Regions from separate parts of the Kocuria gwangalliensis genome, predicted to be linked through region 1. Evidence: riboswitches for the same ligand, from Rfam matches in the RefSeq annotation. Region 1 holds a riboswitch; each other region holds the start of a gene.
The links. Region 1 has a riboswitch for S-adenosylmethionine ahead of ABEA06_RS05095 (acyl-CoA dehydrogenase family protein). Riboswitches for the same ligand answer to the same signal wherever they lie in the genome.
Positions count from the first base shown of each region.

Region 2: linked by a shared signal. The riboswitch ahead of ABEA06_RS14155 (hypothetical protein) and the one ahead of ABEA06_RS05095 (acyl-CoA dehydrogenase family protein) in region 1 are both predicted to bind S-adenosylmethionine.
Region 3: linked by a shared signal. The riboswitch ahead of ABEA06_RS12745 (O-acetylhomoserine aminocarboxypropyltransferase/cysteine synthase family protein) and the one ahead of ABEA06_RS05095 (acyl-CoA dehydrogenase family protein) in region 1 are both predicted to bind S-adenosylmethionine.

Region 1 covers NZ_BAABLN010000010.1:6,157-9,425, reverse strand. Annotated here, with positions in the region: gene ABEA06_RS14550 (GNAT family N-acetyltransferase) at 1-218, opposite strand, end outside; gene ABEA06_RS05095 (acyl-CoA dehydrogenase family protein) at 376-1,659, opposite strand; SAM riboswitch class I at 1,762-1,853, opposite strand; gene ABEA06_RS05090 (M18 family aminopeptidase) at 1,906-3,234, opposite strand; gene ABEA06_RS05085 (CPBP family intramembrane glutamic endopeptidase) at 3,245-3,269, opposite strand, start outside.
Region 2 covers NZ_BAABLN010000071.1:12,498-15,766, reverse strand. Annotated here, with positions in the region: gene ABEA06_RS14160 (GMC family oxidoreductase) at 1-918, shown strand, start outside; gene ABEA06_RS14155 (hypothetical protein) at 950-1,246, opposite strand; SAM riboswitch class IV at 1,267-1,408, opposite strand; gene ABEA06_RS14150 (glycosyltransferase family 4 protein) at 1,505-2,659, opposite strand; gene ABEA06_RS14145 (cell division protein PerM) at 2,904-3,269, shown strand, end outside.
Region 3 covers NZ_BAABLN010000035.1:31,150-34,418, forward strand. Annotated here, with positions in the region: gene ABEA06_RS12730 (succinate dehydrogenase cytochrome b subunit) at 1-208, shown strand, start outside; gene ABEA06_RS12735 (2Fe-2S iron-sulfur cluster-binding protein) at 208-903, shown strand; gene ABEA06_RS12740 (hypothetical protein) at 904-1,140, opposite strand; SAM riboswitch class I at 1,273-1,370, shown strand; gene ABEA06_RS12745 (O-acetylhomoserine aminocarboxypropyltransferase/cysteine synthase family protein) at 1,432-2,859, shown strand; gene ABEA06_RS12750 (CoA-binding protein) at 2,856-3,269, shown strand, end outside.

The sequences.
Region 1 (3,269 bases):
GTGGTGGCCACTGATCCCACGATCCAGTTACGCCATTCTTCGGCTCCGTCCGGTGAGGCTCCCCCGATCTGGTGCGCGTACCGTGCGGTGAGTTCGTCAAGCGTGGGTGACTCGCCACCCGTGAACTCGTAGAGTGCCGGGTCACCGAGTACCTCGACCATTTCTGAGGCGTGATCGACGCGCAGCGGTTCCAACGTTATGCAAGCGGCACATCTCATGGCTCGTGAGAACCTCTCTTTGCAGGTGGTGCGTCGTTGGGGCCCTTGTGGCCCGCGCCCAGGGTTCTAACCACGCAGGAGATGGGTGCGAAGGCCCGGGCGGTACCTGTGATGCGTTCGCGGCACTGCCGAGAGTGCGCCAAAGGCCTAACAGCGTTCAGCCCTGTTTCGTTGTGGGTTCGCCGGACGGGTTGACCTCACCAATGGCGTTGAGGCCGAACATCGGGGTGCCGTTGACGCGGTGGTCGCCCACGATCCGCGCCTTGTACATGGTGGGATTGTGGGTGGCCACCGTGCGCGCGTTGCGCCAAAAGCGGTCCAGGGACTTGGATTTACCCACGGCGGAGGCGCCGAGCAGATCAAAGATCCCGTCGGTGACGTCGCGCACCAGGTCCGGGACAACCACCTGCGCGTGCGCCACCGGCACCTCGCACGCGTTGGTCAACTCCTGAGGGTTCTCGAGCAGGGGATCGCCGCCGAGAACGCCGATGGCGGCGTCGAGCTCGCGGGCCGCCTGAAGAACGATTGCCCGCGCGGCGCCAGCCTTGGCGCTGAGCTCACCCACGCGCTGCAGGATCTGCGGGTCCTCACGCGCGACCGATCCCGTGCCGGTGTTGAAGCCGCGGGTGCGTGAACGCACCAGGTGAACACCCTCGTCGATCGCGGCCCTGGCAATGCCGGCCTCGACAGCGAGCAGCACGAGCTGGAACACGGCGGTCTCCTGGGTTGCCCGGCCGTCTCGATTGCGCACATGGGACGCCGGAACCTTGACCGCGCGGAAGTGGCTGGTGCCCGTTCCGGTGAGTTGCTGGCCGAAGCCGTCCCAGTCATCGACCAGTTCGATGCCGTCCCACGAGCTCTTCACCAGCGCGTGCGAGCGCTCCTCGTGACCGGGGATCTGGGCGGTGACCTGGATCCAGTCGGAGAAAATGGAACCGGTGGAGTAGTACTTGGTGCCGTTGAGTTCCCACTCGCCGTCGCCGGTCCGGGTGAGTGTGGTGGCGGCGGTGCCCAGGGCTGCACCGGAACGCTCGGTCGCGGCATTACCCACGGTTTCACCGGCGGCAATACGCGGGAACCAGACCTCGGACTCGTCGGAGCCCAGGCTCGCAATGAATCCCAGGTGTGAGCGGTACACGTGCGCCACGTTGGAGTCGGCGGCGGCCAGGGCGATCAGCAACTCGGCAACCTGCTCCAGGGTGGCACCGTAGCCGCCCCGCGGGCGCGGGACCGTGAGCGCGCCGAAGCGCCGCTCATTGAGCCACGCGAACTGCTCGAACGGGAGGATCCGCCGTTGTTCGCGCTCCACGGCCCCGCCGGCAATGCGCTCGAACACCGGTTGAAACACGTCGAAAAGGTCGCGGGTGCTCAGCGGCTCCGCGGCGTGCGGTTGATGTTTGGTGGTGGCCAACTGTTCTGTGGTTCGGGTGTCGGTGCTCATGTTCTCGGTGGTCCCTCGCGTTCTGTCGCGATGCTCCGCACCATCGACCGGGAGCAGCCCGGCGCACGGGCGTGAGCGTGCGAACCGCAGGAGCCGAAAAGCTGTCCATCGGTCGTGGCGGAAGCACCGTCCCGGTATCCGGGTGGTTGCTGCGGCGTTAACGAGCCACGTCTCTCGGCCGCTCTTGATGGCGTTACGGGTTCAGGTCATCACGGGCTCGGAGTGACTGTCAACACGCGTGACGCTCTATGACCGCCAGAACGCCCCGGTCACCCGGGACAGCGCATGCAGGTCATCCACGTGGGCGAGTTCGCGGGCGGAGTGCATCGAGAGCAGTCCCACGCCCACGTCCAGCGTGCGCATGCCCAGCCGGGTGGCCGTGATGGGTCCGATGGTGGAACCGCACGGCACGTTGTTGTTGGAGACGAACTCCTGGTAACTGATTCCGGCGCGCTCGCACGCGTCCGCCCACAGCCCCGCGCCCACGGCGTCGGTGGTGTACCGCTGATTGGCGTTGATCTTGAGCAGCGGCCCGGCACCGGGCTCCGGAGTGTTCACGGGGTCGTGGTGCCCCCGGTAATTGGGGTGCACCAGGTGCCCGGCGTCCGCGGACAGGCACACCGATGCGGACAGGGAGCGCCGATAATCGTCCTGCGATTCGCCCCGGGCCGCACTGATCCGGACCAGGACGTCCTCCAGGAACGGACCGGCCGCGCCCGAGCGCGTGGCGGAACCGACCTCCTCGTGGTCGAACGCGGCCAGCATCGAGATCTGCGACGCGGACTCGAGGTCATCCGCGTGCTCGACCAGTGCGTGCAACCCGGCGTACACGGAGGACAGGTTGTCCAACCGCCCACTCGCGAGCAGCTGCCGCCGCTGCCCGATCAGCTCCGGTTTTTGGGTGTCCGCGAGCACCACGTCGAAGCCCACAATGCGCTCCGGAGTCACCGACGCCTCGACCATGTCCGCGAGCAACCCCAACACATCAGCGTCCTGAACCGACCCGGTCCCCCAGATGGGCTGCACGTGCTGCTGCTTGTCGAGCGTGAGACCCTCGTTGGCTGAGCGATCCAAATGGATGGCAAGTTGTGGAATGCGCGCAATGGCCTCGGTCGAGCACAGGTGCTGTGAGAGTTCACCGTTCTCACCGCGCACCACGAGCCGCCCGGCCAGGCGCAGGTCACGGTCCAGCCACGAGTTCAACAACACCCCGCCGTAAACCTCCACCCCGGCCTGGTACCAGCCGTGGGACACCGTGGTGGGTTTGGGCTTGAGCTTGAACCCGGGTGAATCCGTGTGGGCGCCCAGGATCCGGTAGCCGGTGCCCGCGCGAAGATCGCGCGGGGCCACCCAGGCGATCAGAGCGCCGTCGCGAATCGTGAAGTGCCGCCCGGCGACGTCGCTCCACGCCTCGGTTTCGTTCAGTTGCGTGAATCCCGCCCCGCGCAGCAGACCCGCCGCGGCCTCGACCGCGTGGTACGAACTGGGCGATGCCATGACGTAATCACCCAGTGCGCGGGCGTAGCCGAACGGGGCACGGTGAGAATCCAAGTCGGACACGCTGTGAGGGGCCATGCAGGACAGTCTAGGGAGTGCGCTCGGGATCGGCG
Region 2 (3,269 bases), on a different contig from region 1:
CAGGCCAAGCGCATTGTCTTCGACGAGAACCGGCGTGCCACCGGCGTGGAGATCACGGATGACGCCTTTGGTCGCGCTCACGTGCTCTCGGCCAACCGCGAGGTGATCGTCTCCGCCGGCGCCATCGACACGCCCAAGCTGCTCATGCTCTCGGGCATCGGCCCGGCCGAGCATCTCACCGAGGTGGGCGTGGACGTGCTCGTGGACTCCCCGGGTGTGGGTTCACACCTTCAGGATCACCCCGAGGCCGTGATCCAGTGGGAGGCCAAACAGCCCATGGTGGAGGACTCCACCCAGTGGTGGGAGATCGGCCTGTTCGCCCAGGTGGATGACGGCCTGGACCGCCCGGACCTGATGATGCATTACGGCAGCGTGAACTTCGACATGCACACGTTCCGCCACGGTTACCCCACCGCGGACAACGCCTTCTGCCTGACCCCCAATGTCACACACGCCCGTTCGCGCGGCACCGTGCGTCTGCGCACGCGTGATTACCGGGACAAGCCCCGGGTGGATCCCCGGTACTTCACCGATCCCGAGGGTTACGACCTGCGCATCATGACCGCGGGCATTCGTAAGGCGCGGGAGATCGTCGCGCAGTCCGGGCTCTCCGAATGGGCCGGCGAGGAACTCTTTCCGGGTCAGGACGTACAGACGGACGAGGAGATCGCCGAGTACATCAAGCGCACCCACAACACCGTGTACCACCCTGCTGGTTCCTGCCGGATGGGCCCGGTCGAGGATCAGGAGTCACCGCTGGATCCCCAACTGCGTGTCAAGGGTGTGAGCGGGTTGCGCGTGGCCGATGCGTCAGTGATGCCGGAACTGGTGACCGTGAATCCCAACATCACGGTCTTCATGATCGGCGAGCGCGCCGCGGAGCTGATTACCCAGGATCAGGAGCTGCCCGCGCACTAGGCGCGGCGTGAGAACACGGATGAGGCCCCGATCAGGCGCTGAGCGCCACCGGTTTCGGTTCCAGCTTGTAGAACGCAATGCCACCGGAAACGTTGGACGCCCCGGGAACCAGTAGTTGCCGGTACTTCTCGCACCACTGGGCGCGGCCTCGATTGTGGGCGGCAGCGTGGGCCAGGGCTCGAACGTTGTTGCTCAGATATTCGTGGATGTCCCCGTTTGATTCTATGAGACGCACCATGTGGTGGTCGGGGTCGATGTCGACGGTGACGTCAACCCATTGTTCTCGAGGGGACTCGGTCTTTGTGCGTAATTGTTGAATGTTCTTCATCAGTAGTGTGCCTTCGTACAGGGAGGTTCTTGCTGCGCACGCGGTTGCGCCCCAGCCGCTTCGTCATCCAAACCACCCCTGAACCAAGGGTTGGCGTGCGCCGGGTTGGAGCCCGACAGGTGTGCGGTTTCAACACCGAACACCAGAGCGCATCTCGTGAAGCTGGATTCGAGCGTAGCGGGTCGACGGCATGGGAAACCAGGGGGTGACATATAACGTCACCAAAAGTTAACCAACGAATGGATTGTGCACCACCGATCAGGAGGTGGTTGTGGAGAACCTGGGCGCGCGGGAGGCCACGGTTTGCGCCTGTGCATAGTGCTCCATGAGCTGATCACACACGGCGGTCCACGTGCGGGTCTGCACGGTGTCATACGCAGTGCGGGAGAAAGCGGCGCGTTTAGCGTTGTCACCCACGAGGTCCGCCACACGAGCGCGGAGCATTTCGGTATCGCCGGGCTTGTACAGCCAACCGTTGCGGGATGAATCGACAAGGTCCACGGGTCCTCCCCGACCGACCGTCACCACGGGTACCGCGCTGGCCATGGCTTCCTGGATCGTCTGGCAGAAGGTTTCGTGTTCACCGGAGTGGACGAACACGTCCAGGGAGGCCATGGCGGTGGCCAATGCGTCACCGTCCAGGAATCCCGCGAAGTGCGCGTTGGGAAACAACGTGCGCAACTTCTCCTTTTCCGGCCCCGACCCGATGATCACCAGTCGGGTGTCGGGCAGCGAGTCCAGCACCACGAGGTCCTGAACCTGTTTCTCGGGTGCCAGACGACCCACGTAGCCCACGAGCTTGCGCCCGCCGCCCACGCGTTCGCGCCAGTCCTGATCGCGGCGAGTTGGATCGAACCGGCGAGTGTCCACCCCGCGCCGCCACATCCGCACACGCTGCACACCGTGTTCATGCAACTGGGAAATGGAGGCCGTGGACGGCGCCAGGGTCAGGGTCGAGGAATTGTGCATGTTCCGCACGTGGCTCCACAACACGTTCTCCAGAACGGGCGCACCGTACCGCGCCGCGTATCCGGGGATGTCCGTCTGGTAAATGGTGGCGCACGGCAATCCCAAGTTCCTGGCCGCCTGAATGGCCTGCCACCCCAGGACGAAGGGCGAGGCCACGTGAACGACGTCCGGCTGGAAACGGGTCAGGATTCGTTGCATGCGGGCGACCGTGCAACTGGCCACGCGGACGTCCGGGTATCCGGTGAGCGGAATGGACGCGATGCGTTGGACCCTGACACCGTCCATGGTGTCCACGGATCCCAGGGAGCTGAGTTTGTCGTAGGACGGGGCAATGACCATGGCCTCGTGGCCCTGCGCCCGCAGATGGTCCAGGACTCGAACCACGGAATGCGTCACGCCATTGATGTGTGGGAGGAACTGTTCGGCAACCACTGCGATTCTCACGATTAATACGGTGGCCCGGTCGGGTCACCGGATGCCCACGCCCCGGTGACCTGTCGGTGAAGTCTGGGCCAACTCCGGCGGGGACGTGGAAAGATGGGGGGCGATGAACTTCCCCACCTTTTCCAACACCCTGCCCGGGGTCCGCGAGCGCTCGCAGCGCCGCCGAAACAGTGACCCCGGGGATTCACCCACTACACCGCCCTCGCCCGGCTCTCCCCAGGGTGGCCGCGAGGGCGGATTCCCCATGCCCCTTTGGTTGCAAGGAGTGATTGAACTCATGGCCGTGGCGGCCGTGAGCCTGTTGCTCACCGGGGTGGTGATGGCGGCGGTGTGGCTGGCCGGTGGCTTCGATTCATTGGGTGTGCTGGGTGGATTGCAGCTCGCGGGTCAGGTGTGGTTGGTGGCGCACTGTACGCCGTTGACCATGGCGGCGATCCAGGGCATCGACCTGTCCTCAGGGGGTGGAACTCTCACCCTGGTCCCCCTGGGTCTCACCCTCATACCGTTTGCACTGTCGGTCATTGCGGGGAGGAGGATTGCCCGCGCGTGCTGGCGCGGCCAGTTCCTGATCCCCTTCTTCGCCGGCATGGTCAGCTACGCGCTGATCGGT
Region 3 (3,269 bases), on a different contig from region 1:
GGGCGTTGCCTTCTTCTACGCCGCGTCCATGGCAGCGTTGGCGGGCCACATGATCCACGGCATGCGCACGGCCGCCATGGATGCGGGTTTCACGACCACCGCGCAGCGCGCGCAAACCGTGGAAGTGGCAGCCAAGGTCGTGGGCGCCGTCGTCGCCCTGGGTAATGTCACGATCCCCGTGGCCGTGCAAGCGAAGGTGGTGCGCTGATGCTGTTGACCATTCATGTGTGGCGGCAGGCCACCGCAGAGGATGACGGCGAGTTCGTGGCCGTGAGCCCGGTCGAGGCGCGCGAGGACATGAGCATTCTGGACCTGCTCGACGCCGTCAATGAAACCCTCATCCGCCAAGGAGATGACCCCGTCAGCTTCGACGACGGCTGCCGCGAAGGCATCTGCGGCAAATGCGGAGTGACCGTGGACGGCGTGCCCCACGGCCCGGACAAGAACCAGGCCTCGTGCACCCAGTCGCTGCGGGCCTACCGCGATGGGGACGAGATCTTCATCGAACCCATGCGCGCGGGCTCGTTCCCGGTCAAGAAGGATTTGTCCGTGGACAAGAAGGCCCTGCGGCGGGTGGCCAAAGAGGCCAAGTTCCCGGTCGCGCTCAAGGCCCTGGGCAACGCCGGCTGCATCAGCTGCGGCGCGTGCGTGGCCGCGTGCCCCAACGGTTCCGGCCAGTTGTACGTGGGCACGCTGCTCAAGGAACTTCCGCCGCTGGCCAAGACGCCGGAGGAACGCAACGAACGCTCGAGCAAGGTCCTCGACGCCGCCGAGCACGAGTTCGGCCCCTGCTCCCTGCTGGGCGACTGCACGGAGGTCTGCCCCGCAGGCCTCCCGCTCGAGAACCTCACCGCCGTGGCGCGGGAGAACCTGCGCCGGATGAACCCGGAGAAGTACTCCTAATCAGCGCTGCCGCGCGGGAGGTGCCGTGCGGCGTCGTCGGCGGTCAGTGAGCACTCCGACGACCGTGAGCACGACGCCCACCACGAGTGTGGACAGCGCAAACAGCATGATGAATGCCGCGCCGATATTCGGGCCCGTCCCTTCGACGAAGGTCGCACGGCTCAACCATTCCGTGGCCACGAGCGCGACCACCCCTACGGCAGTCACGATCAAACCGACCTTGATCACGGACTCCATAGCGCCCCCTCACGGGCTGGTTACCTATACCCTCCTCCACTCGTACCTGGTTGCCCAGCAGCAACGCGCCGTGCGGCGTCGTCGGCGGCGGCCCCGGTTTGTGAACGCCGCCGCCCACGCGACACAATGGACTCACCATCCCGAGCGGCCGAGAGACCTGGATCGACGACGCCGCAGCAACCCGCAGTGATCGGCCTACTGCACGGTGCTACCGCCAGGACCGATGGAGTGCTGCGCGGGCCCGGGCAGTGTTCGGACGGGAGCTGTACGCGGCCGACAAGGAGGACCCCTATGGCCGAGCACCAGTTCGGTTTCCGCACCCGTGCGCTGCACGCGGGCGGCACCCCGGACGCCGAACACGGCGCCCGTTCCGTCCCGATCTACCAGACCAGTTCGTTCGTCTTCAAGGACGCCGACGACGCCGCCAACCTCTTCGCGCTGCAGAAGTACGGCAACATTTACTCGCGCATCGGCAACCCCACCGTGGCGGCGTTGGAGGAGCGCATTGCGTCCCTCGAGGGTGGTATTGGTGCGGTGGCGACGTCCTCCGGGATGGCCGCGGAATTCATCACCTTTGCCGCGCTGTGCGGACAGGGCGATCACGTGGTCGCCTCCTCCCAGCTCTACGGCGGCACGGTCACGCAGTTGGACGTGACCCTGCGGCGCTTCGGGGTGGAAACCACTTTTGTTCCCGGCACCGATCCGGCCGATTACAAGGCGGCGATCACCGAGAACACCAAGGCCGTCTACACCGAGCTCGTGGCCAACCCGTCCGGTGAGATCGCCGATCTGGAAGGACTGGCGGAGGTCGCCCACGAGGCGGGCTTGCCACTGATCGTGGATGCCACGCTCAACACCCCGTACCTGTGCCGACCGTTCGAGCACGGCGCGGACATCGTGATCCACTCGATCACCAAGTTCCTGGGCGGCCACGGCAACACCCTGGGCGGTGTGGTGGTCGAGTCCGGCCGTTTCAACTGGGGCAACGGCAGGTTCCCCGCCATGACCGAACCGGTCCCCTCGTACAACAACGTGACGTGGTGGGGAAACTTTGGCGAGTACGGGTTCCTGACCAAGCTGCGCTCCGAGCAGCTGCGTGACATCGGCCCGTCCCTGACTCCGCAGGCCGCGTGGAACCTCCTGCAGGGCGTGGAAACCCTCCCCCAGCGCATGGACGCACACGTGGCGAACGCGCAAGAAGTCGTGCAGTGGTTGGCCACCGATCCCCGCATCGCGTACGTGAACCACGCGGGCCTTGAAGACCACCCGCACCACGAGCGCGCCCAGAAGTACCTGCCCCAGGGCATCGGTTCCGTGTTCGCCTTCGGTGTCGCATCGACCGAGCAGCTCAGCGGACGCGACGTGGGAGGCCGCTTCATCGAGAACCTGCAGCTGGCCTCGCACCTGGCCAACATCGGTGACGCCCGCACCCTGGTGCTGCACCCGGCCTCCACCACCCACCAGCAGCTCAGTTCCGAGCAGCTGGAATCCGGCGGCGTGAAGGAAGACCTAATCCGGATTTCCGTGGGTCTCGAGGACCCCGCGGACATCCTGTGGGATCTGGACCAGGCGTTGACCGCCGCGACCGGGATCAGCCGCGAGGGCGACGTCGTCACCGCACCCGCCGCTGTCCGGGACGAGGCAGCGAAGAACACACTTGAGCAGGACAACAGCGCGGCGGCCTGCGCGCTGCCCGGCACCGAAGGAGAACAGGTATGAGCACCGAACGCACCTGGGTGGGCCCCAGCGCCCCCGAGCGGTTGAACATCCTGCGCAACACCGAGTCGATCGCGATCGTGGGCATGTCCAACAAGCCCGCGCGGGCGAGCTATTTCGTGGCCACGTACCTGATGTCGTCGTCCCCGTATCGCGTGTACTTCGTGAACCCGGTGCTGGACGAGGTGCTGGGCCAGAAGGTCTACCCGTCATTGGCGGATCTGCCCGAGGTTCCGGACATGGTGGACGCGTTCCGTAAAGATGCGGACCTGCCCGGTGTGGCACAGGAGGCGGTGGACCTCGGCGCCAAGACCGTGTGGATGCAGCTGGGCTCGTGGAGTGAGGAAGCCGCGGCGATTGCCGAGAACGCCGGACTCAACGCCGTGATGGACCGCTGCGTGAAGATCGAACAC